One region of the Citrobacter sp. C1 genome, then DNA from elsewhere that is predicted to be linked to it. Evidence: predicted binding sites of a transcription regulator. Region 1 holds the regulator's gene; each other region holds the start of a gene.
The links. Region 1 encodes sigma-54, which starts transcription at its own class of promoters, with help from an activator protein. Its sites were predicted from a motif close to GTTGGCACANNTTTCGCTNT; they were not measured.

Region 1 (3,285 bases):
GCAGGGCACCATCAAAATTAATGCCGATAAGGTTGTCGTGACCCGTCCGGGCGGTGAAGACGGTAAAGAAGTAATCGATGGCTACGGCAATCCGGCAACGTTTTACCAGATGCAGGATAACGGTAAACCCGTTAACGGCCATGCCTTACAGATGCACTATGAACTGGCAAAAGATTTCGTTGTGCTGACGGGTAAAGCCTATCTGGAGCAGGTGGACAGCAACATCACCGGCGACAAAATTACCTATCTGGTAAAAGAGCAGAAAATGCAGGCCTTCAGCGATAAAGGCAAACGCGTCACTACCGTTCTGGTGCCGTCACAGCTGCAGGATAAAAACAAAACCAAAGCTCCGGCAGAGAAAAAAGGTAACTGATTCGTTATGGCAACATTAACTGCAAAGAACCTTGCAAAAGCCTATAAAGGCCGCCGTGTGGTGGAAGACGTCAGTCTGACCGTCAACTCCGGGGAGATCGTCGGTCTGCTCGGCCCTAACGGTGCGGGCAAAACAACGACCTTTTACATGGTGGTGGGCATTGTGCCGCGCGATGCGGGCAACATCATCATCGATGACGAAGACATCAGCCTGCTGCCGCTGCATGCACGCGCCCGTCGCGGCATCGGTTATTTACCGCAGGAAGCCTCTATTTTTCGTCGTCTGAGCGTGTTTGATAACCTGATGGCGGTACTGCAAATTCGTGACGATCTCTCCAGCGAACAGCGCGAAGATCGTGCTAACGAATTGATGGAAGAGTTCCATATCGAACACCTGCGGGACAGCCTGGGACAGTCGCTATCCGGGGGGGAACGTCGCCGTGTGGAAATCGCTCGTGCATTGGCTGCAAATCCGAAATTTATCCTGCTGGATGAACCATTTGCGGGCGTTGACCCGATCTCCGTTATTGATATCAAACGTATCATTGAACACCTGCGCGACAGCGGACTGGGCGTGCTGATCACCGACCATAACGTGCGTGAAACGCTGGCGGTCTGTGAACGCGCCTATATTGTGAGTCAGGGACATCTGATAGCACACGGCACGCCAACCGAAATACTGCAAGACGAACACGTTAAGCGCGTATACCTTGGGGAAGACTTCAGACTCTGATAGGGTAGAAGACGTCACGTTACTGCAGGAGAAAACCACTCTGAACATGAAGCAAGGTTTGCAACTCAGGCTTAGCCAACAACTGGCAATGACGCCTCAGCTACAACAGGCTATCCGTCTGTTGCAGTTGTCTACGCTGGAACTTCAGCAAGAACTTCAGCAAGCGCTGGAAAGTAACCCACTGCTCGAGCAAACCGATCTTCACGACGAAATTGATACCCAGGAAAAACAGGACAGCGATTCCCTCGATACCGCAGATGCTCTCGAACAAAAAGAGATGCCGGAAGAACTGCCGCTGGATGCCAGTTGGGATGAAATTTACACCGCAGGCACACCGTCGGGCACCAGTGGGGATTACATCGACGACGAACTGCCTGTTTATCAGGGTGAAACCACGCAATCATTACAAGATTACCTGATGTGGCAAGTGGGATTGACCCCGTTCTCGGATACCGATCGCGCCATTGCGACGTCAATTGTCGATGCGGTTGATGACACCGGATATCTCACCGTTTCTCTGGATGATATTCTCGAGAGCATGGGTGATGACGACATTGGTCTCGATGAAGTCGAAGCCGTGCTAAAACGCGTTCAACGTTTTGATCCGGTTGGCGTGGCGGCGAAAGATCTCCGCGACTGCCTGTTGATTCAACTGTCGCAGTTCGACAAAGCCACACCATGGCTGGAAGAAGCCCGCCTGATCATCAGCGATCACCTCGATCTGTTAGCCAATCACGATTTCCGCTCGCTCATGCGCGTTACCCGGTTGAAAGAAGATGTGCTGAAAGAAGCCGTCAACCTGATCCAGTCGCTGGATCCGAGACCCGGGCAGTCGATCCAAACCGGTGAGCCAGAGTACGTGATCCCAGATGTACTGGTGCGCAAACATAACGATCGTTGGGTCGTCGAACTGAACAGCGACAGCATTCCGCGTCTACAGATTAATCAGCACTATGCCGCCATGTGCAATGGCGCGCGCAACGATGCCGACAGCCAGTTTATTCGCACCAATCTCCAGGATGCAAAGTGGCTGATTAAAAGTCTGGAAAGCCGTAACGACACGCTGTTGCGCGTCAGTCGATGTATCGTTGAGCAACAGCAAGCCTTCTTTGAGAAAGGCGAAGAATTTATGAAGCCGATGGTGCTGGCGGATATCGCCCAAGCCGTCGAGATGCACGAATCAACCATTTCCCGAGTGACCACGCAAAAGTATCTGCACAGTCCACGCGGCATTTTTGAACTCAAGTATTTCTTTTCCAGCCACGTCAACACTGAGGGCGGGGGCGAAGCCTCTTCTACAGCGATACGCGCACTGGTGAAGAAATTAATTGCTGCGGAGAACCCTGCGAAACCGCTGAGTGACAGCAAGTTAACCTCTATGCTGTCAGAACAGGGTATCATGGTGGCACGCCGCACCGTTGCGAAGTACCGAGAGTCTTTATCCATTCCGCCGTCTAACCAGCGCAAACAGCTGGTCTGACCCAACCGATAAGGAAGACACTATGCAGCTCAACATCACTGGAAACAACGTCGAAATCACTGAAGCACTGCGTGACTTTGTGAACACAAAGTTCGCCAAACTTGAGCAATATTTCGACCGGATTAATCAGGTCTATATTGTGTTGAAGGTGGAGAAGGTGACACACATCTCGGATGCAACACTGCATGTGAACGGTGGCGAAATTCATGCCAGCGCGGAAGGTCAGGATATGTACGCCGCCATTGACGGTTTAATTGATAAACTGGCTCGGCAGTTAACAAAACATAAAGATAAACTGAAACAGCACTAACTTGTCCGGGCAGTTAGCGGGTGCAGGACGGCCTGTTGTGCAGCACAACGGGCCATTTGTACAGTTAGCGCTTAGGTGAAATTATGACAAATAACGATACGACTCTACAACTGAGTACTGTTCTTAACCAGGAATGTACGCGCTCTGGTGTTCACTGCCAAAGCAAAAAACGCGCTCTGGAAATCATCAGCGAACTGGCAGCAAAGCAGCTCAGCTTGCCTTCTCAGGTGGTATTTGAAGCCATTCTGACGCGTGAAAAAATGGGCAGTACCGGCATCGGCAATGGTATTGCCATTCCGCACGGAAAGCTGGAAGAAGACACGATGCGCGCGGTCGGCGTGTTTGTGCAGCTCGAAACGCCTATCGCGTTCGACGCCATTGATAATCAAC
Region 2 (3,285 bases), 650 kb from region 1:
CGGAGTCTCTTCAACACGCAGTGCAACGTTGTGTACCAGTTCTTTTTTCAGGCGGTCAAGGATCTGACGAGAAGTAACGTACTTACCTTCTTTACCGCAGAACGGAGAGGTGTTTACGTTGAAGAACATGGTCACAGTCGGCTCATCAACAGACAGCGCCGGCAGCGCTTCAACATTCTGCGGATCGCAGATGGTGTCGGAGATGTTCAGTTCGCCCAGACCAGTGATCGCGATGATGTCGCCCGCTTCTGCAACGTCGCTCTCGATACGCTCAAGACCCAGATGGGTCAGAACTTTACCGACTTTACCGTTGCGAGTTTTGCCTTCGCTATCAATGATAGTGATCTGCTGGTTCGGTTTAACTTTACCGCGCTTGATGCGACCGATGCCGATAACACCCACGTAGTTGTTGTAGTCCAGCTGAGAGATTTGCATCTGCAGCGGGCCATCAAGGTCAACGTTCGGAGCCGGTACACGGTCAACGATGGTCTGATACAGCGGGGTCATGTCTTCCGCCATATCTTCGTGATCCAGACCTGCGATACCGTTCAGCGCTGAAGCGTAAACGATCGGGAAGTCCAGCTGTTCGTCGGTCGCGTCGAGGTTAACGAACAGGTCGAATACCTGGTCAACAACCCAGTCAGGACGCGCGCCAGGACGGTCAACTTTGTTGATAACAACAATTGGCTTCAGGCCATGAGCAAAGGCTTTTTTGGTCACGAAGCGCGTCTGCGGCATCGGACCGTCCATTGCATCAACCACCAGCAGCACGGAGTCTACCATGGACATTACACGTTCAACTTCACCACCGAAGTCGGCGTGTCCCGGGGTATCAACGATGTTGATACGGTAGTCATTCCACTTGATAGCGGTGTTTTTAGCGAGGATGGTAATCCCACGCTCTTTCTCCAAATCGTTGGAGTCCATCACGCGCTCTTGGGTTTCGGCACGAGAGTCGAATGTACCGGATTGTTGGAGCAGCTTGTCTACCAGGGTGGTTTTACCATGGTCTACGTGCGCGATGATGGCGATGTTACGCAAATTTTCGATCACAACTTTGCCTCAGGCATTTTAGAAATAGCGCGTTATTGTACACGGATTAATCGCAGTACAAAACAGGATCACAAACATCCTCCGCAAACAAGTATTGCAGAGTTTCTTTGTGATCACATTCACGGAGCGTTAAAAGGGGTAATCTCATGTCAATTGCACCATTATAGTGCTTAATGTTCACAAAGAGGCACTATAATGGTGCAATACAACCTTCATGGTGCAACCCCTTTGCACGATGATGCGCATGATAACGCCTTTTGGGGGCAATTTAAAAGTTGGCACAGATTTCGCTTTATATTTTTTACGGCGACACGGCCAATTTTTGCAGAATTGAAGACCTCGTTACCACGACGACAATGACCAATCCGGGAGAGTAAGTATGTCCGCTGAACACGTTTTGACGATGCTGAACGAACACGAAGTGAAGTTTGTTGATTTGCGCTTCACTGACACTAAAGGTAAAGAACAGCACGTCACGATTCCTGCTCATCAGGTAAATGCCGAATTCTTTGAAGAAGGCAAAATGTTTGACGGCTCCTCAATCGGTGGCTGGAAAGGCATTAACGAATCAGACATGGTTCTGATGCCAGATGCTTCTACTGCACTCATTGACCCGTTCTTTGAAGAGTCTACTCTGATCATCCGTTGCGATATCCTGGAACCGGGTACGCTTCAGGGCTATGACCGCGACCCGCGCTCCATCGCAAAACGCGCTGAAGAATATCTGCGTGCTACCGGCATCGCAGACACCGTGCTGTTCGGGCCAGAGCCAGAATTCTTCCTGTTCGACGACATCCGTTTCGGCAGCTCTATTTCCGGTTCCCACGTCGCTATCGATGATATCGAAGGCGCATGGAACTCCTCCACCAAATATGAAGGTGGTAACAAAGGTCATCGTCCTGGCGTGAAAGGCGGTTACTTCCCTGTTCCTCCGGTCGATTCTTCCCAGGACATCCGTTCTACCATGTGTCTGGTCATGGAAGAGATGGGCCTTGTCGTTGAAGCGCATCACCACGAAGTGGCGACTGCGGGCCAGAACGAAATCGCTACCCGCTTTAACACTATGACCAAAAAAGCGGACGAAATTCAGATCTACAAATACGTCGTTCACAACGTCGCGCACCGCTTCGGTAAAACGGCGACCTTTATGCCAAAACCGATGTTCGGCGATAACGGTTCCGGTATGCACTGCCACATGTCCCTGTCCAAGAACGGTGTAAACCTGTTCTCCGGTGACAAGTATGCGGGTCTGTCTGAGCAGGCGCTGTTCTACATCGGTGGCGTTATCAAACACGCTAAAGCCATCAACGCCCTGGCGAACCCGACCACCAACTCCTACAAGCGTCTGGTCCCGGGTTACGAAGCACCGGTTATGCTGGCGTACTCTGCCCGTAACCGTTCTGCCTCTATCCGTATCCCAGTCGTTGCCTCTCCGAAAGCACGCCGTATTGAAGTGCGCTTCCCGGACCCGGCGGCTAACCCGTACCTGTGCTTTGCAGCACTGCTGATGGCTGGTCTTGATGGTATCAAGAACAAGATCCACCCGGGCGAAGCAATGGACAAAAACCTGTACGACCTGCCACCGGAAGAAGCAAAAGAGATCCCACAGGTTGCTGGCTCTCTGGAAGAAGCACTGAACGAACTGGATCTGGACCGCGAGTTCCTGACTGCAGGCGGCGTGTTCACCAATGAAGCGATCGATGCGTACATTACGCTGCGTCGCGAAGAAGATGACCGCGTGCGCATGACCCCGCACCCGGTAGAGTTTGAGTTGTACTACAGCGTTTAATCGTTTGAGTTGTACTTTCCAGATAAGGTCGCGTCACGCGCTGGCGCGATAACCTGGAATTGAGTTGCCGTGGAAACTTTCAGCCCATCACACGATGGGCTTTTTTCTCCGCCAACGAACTGATCCTTCGCGCTTTTTCTACGTGAAAGCTATAATGCACTAAATTGGTGCAACCTTTTTCAGGAGACTGCTGAATGGCAACCGGCACGCTGCCCGATGCTGGGCAGATCCTCAATTCGTTAATTAACAGCATTTTACTTGTCGACGATGAGCTGGCGGTGCATTACGCCAACCCCGCGGCACAGCAGCTGCTTGCCCAAAGTTCCCGCAAACTGTTTGGCACGCCGCTTTCTGAACTGCTGAGTTATTTCTCATTAAACATCGGGCTGATGCGAGAGAGCCTGGAAGCGGGTCAGGGCTTTACGGACAACGAAGTGACGCTG
Region 3 (3,285 bases), 560 kb from region 1:
AGCTCAGCAGATGGCGACGCGCACCAGGGCTTAGCACCACACGGGAAAGTCCCAGCCGCAGCCGGCACTGTTCGCAAAAATAACCCGCCAGCAAAACCACATCTTCACCGCGCTCACGCAGCGGCGGTACCGAAAGGGGAAAGACGCTCAGGCGGTGGAACAGGTCGGCACGGAAATTCCCGGCCAGCACCTCTTCGCGTAAATCACGGTTGGTGGCCGCCAGCACGCGAACATCCACCCGCAGGCTGCGATCGTCACCCACTCGCTGAATATCACCGTACTGCAACACGCGCAGCAGCTTGGCCTGCAACGCCAGTGACAGTTCGCCAATCTCGTCCAGGAACAGCGTGCCGTTGTCCGCCATTTCAAACTTGCCGCTACGGTTGCTGATGGCCCCGGTAAAGGCGCCTTTCACATGGCCAAACAGTTCGCTTTCCGCGACGCTTTCTGGCAACGCGGCACAGTTAAGATACACCAGCGGATTCACCGCACGCGGCGAGCCTTCATGAATTGCTTTCGCCACCAGCTCTTTCCCGGTTCCCGTTTCGCCGCTGATTAAGACGTTAAGATCGGAGCCTGCCACAATCTCAATCTCTTTTTTCAGCTGCATCATATTAGGCGACAGGCCAATCATCTGCGTTTCCGTCACCTGTTCGAAAGCGGTGGACGAACCCGGCAGCATATTCTGGCTTTCCAGCTGTTCAATCAGCAGCGCATTGCTCAGCGCCCCCGCCGCCAGTGCAGCAATCAACCTAAGCTCTTCATCGCTGAAGACATCGAACTGATCTGGCTCCATACCATCCAGCGTCAGCGCGCCAATCAAATTTTGTCCGGCAAACAGCGGCAGCCCAATGCAGGCATGGACCTTCAGGCTTTCCTGGCCGGGGATCAGCCCATCGTACGGATCGGGCAAATCGCTGTCGGCTGGAAAACGCACCACGTCCCCGGCGCGGGCAATCGCTTCCAGACGCGGATGCCCCTCCAGCGTAAAACGTCTGCCGAGAACATCCTGCGCCAGCCCGTCGATCGCCAGCGGAATAAACTGTCGTGATTCATAGCGCAGCAGCGCCGACGCATCACACTCCAGCACCTGACGCAGCGTCGTGATCAGGCGTTGAAAACGATCCTGATGCCCAATACCGCTTTGTAATTCAATGGCGATACCCGCCAGCACATCAACGGAAAAACTCATGGCTACCTCATTGTCATTTTGACAATGCATATTGTCATATTGACAACAAAAAGCATAGTCATTTTGACAGCTCATTTAGAGAGGTAAAACATTAAACTGTTATAAATCAATTAAATAAAAAGTTGGCACGCAACCTGCAATAAGCAAAACATCTTTTTTAGAAACACGCTAAATTAATTACTGAGGTTGCTATGTCTATTCTGGTTAAAAATAACATTCATTGGGTTGGCCAACGTGACTGGGAAGTTCGTGATTTCCACGGGACCGAATACAAAACGCTGCGCGGTAGCAGCTACAACAGCTATCTTATCCGTGAAGAAAAAAATGTCCTGATCGATACAGTAGACCACAAGTTTAGCCGTGAATTCGTGCAGAATCTGCGCAATGAAATTGACCTGGCAGATATTGACTACATCATCATTAACCATGCAGAAGAAGACCACGCCGGTGCGCTGACCGAGCTGATGTCCTGCATCCCGGACACGCCGATTTACTGCACCGCTAACGCTATTGACTCCATCACCGGCCACCACCATCACCCGGAATGGAACTTCAACGTGGTAAAAACCGGTGACTCACTGGATATCGGTAACGGCAAACAGCTGATCTTCGTTGAAACCCCGATGCTGCACTGGCCGGACAGCATGATGACTTACATGACCGGTGACGCCGTGCTGTTCAGTAACGATGCTTTTGGTCAGCACTACTGTGACGAACGTCTGTTCAACGACGAAGTAGATCAGACTGAACTGTTCGAACAGTGCCAGCGCTACTACGCCAACATCCTGACACCGTTCAGCCGCCTGGTTACGCCAAAAATCACTGAAATCCTCGGCTTCAATCTGCCGGTTGACATGATTGCCACCTCTCACGGTGTGGTATGGCGCGACAACCCAACGCAGATCGTTGAGATGTACCTGAAATGGGCGGCGGATTATCAGGAAGACCGCATCACCATTTTCTACGACACCATGTCCAACAACACCCGTATGATGGCCGACGCCATTGCCCAGGGCATCAACGAAGTTGACCCGAACGTGGCAGTGAAAATCTTTAACGTCGCCCGCAGCGATAAAAACGAAGTCCTGACGAACGTCTTCCGCTCTAAAGGCGTGCTGGTCGGCACCTCCACGATGAACAACGTGATGATGCCGAAGATCGCCGGTCTGGTCGAAGAGATGACCGGCCTGCGTTTTCGCAATAAACGCGCCAGCGCCTTCGGCTCACACGGCTGGAGCGGCGGTGCGGTAGACCGTCTGTCCACGCGTCTGCAGGATGCCGGTTTTGAAATGTCCCTGAGCCTGAAAGCCAAATGGCGCCCGGATCTGGATGCGCTGGAACTGTGCCGTCAGCACGGTCGTGAAATTGCACGTCAGTGGGCGCTCGCGCCACTGCCGGAAACCAGCGTCAAAGCCGCAACCAAAGAGGAAGAGTGCGCCTGTGCCGCCGCCGCGGCCGCTGACCTTGGACCTTGCATGCAGTGCAGCGTTTGCCAGTGGATCTACGATCCAGAGAAAGGCGAGCCGCTGCAGGATGTCGCACCGGGTACACCGTGGAGCGACGTGCCGGAAAACTTCCTGTGCCCGGAATGTTCATTAGGCAAAGACGTCTTCGACGTACTGGCTACGGAGGCAAAATGAGCCGCGGAATTGTCATTATTGGTTCGGGCTTCGCCGCCCGCCAGTTAGTCAAAAATATCCGTAAGCAGGATGCGACTGTCCCGCTGACCCTGATTGCCGCTGACAGCATCGATGAGTACAACAAGCCCGATCTCAGCCATGTTATCAGCCAGGCACAGCGTGCCGACGACCTCACCCGCCAGTCGGCGGGGGAGTTTGCCGAACAGTTTAATTTGCGCCTGTTCCCGCACACCTGGGTGACCGACATCGATGCCGATGCTCACGTAGTGAAAAGCCAGGACAAGCAGTGGCAGTATGACAAGCTGGTGCTGGCTACGGGGGCATCAGCCTTTGTACCGCCGGTGACCGGACGTGAGTTAATGCTCACACTGAACAGCCAGCAGGAGTATCGCGCCTGTGAAACGCAACTGCGCGACGCTCAGCGAGTCCTGATTGTTGGCGGTGGTTTGATTG

Region 2: glnA (glutamate--ammonia ligase) is a predicted target of sigma-54. The motif match lies at 1,328-1,347, and genes of this name have one in related genera.
Region 3: norV (anaerobic nitric oxide reductase flavorubredoxin) is a predicted target of sigma-54. The motif match lies at 1,314-1,333, and genes of this name have one in related genera.

The regions. Positions count from the first base shown of each region.
Region 1 is NZ_CP115035.1:493,636-496,920, reverse strand. Features, by position in the region: gene lptA (lipopolysaccharide ABC transporter substrate-binding protein LptA) at 1-373, shown strand, start outside; gene lptB (LPS export ABC transporter ATP-binding protein) at 380-1,105, shown strand; gene rpoN (RNA polymerase factor sigma-54) at 1,152-2,585, shown strand; gene hpf (ribosome hibernation promoting factor) at 2,608-2,895, shown strand; gene ptsN (PTS IIA-like nitrogen regulatory protein PtsN) at 2,979-3,285, shown strand, end outside.
Region 2 is NZ_CP115035.1:4,876,294-4,879,578, forward strand. Features, by position in the region: gene typA (ribosome-dependent GTPase TypA) at 1-1,053, opposite strand, end outside; gene glnA (glutamate--ammonia ligase) at 1,433-2,842, shown strand; gene glnL (nitrogen regulation protein NR(II)) at 3,037-3,285, shown strand, end outside.
Region 3 is NZ_CP115035.1:1,057,914-1,061,198, reverse strand. Features, by position in the region: gene norR (nitric oxide reductase transcriptional regulator NorR) at 1-1,192, opposite strand, end outside; gene norV (anaerobic nitric oxide reductase flavorubredoxin) at 1,384-2,832, shown strand; gene norW (NADH:flavorubredoxin reductase NorW) at 2,829-3,285, shown strand, end outside.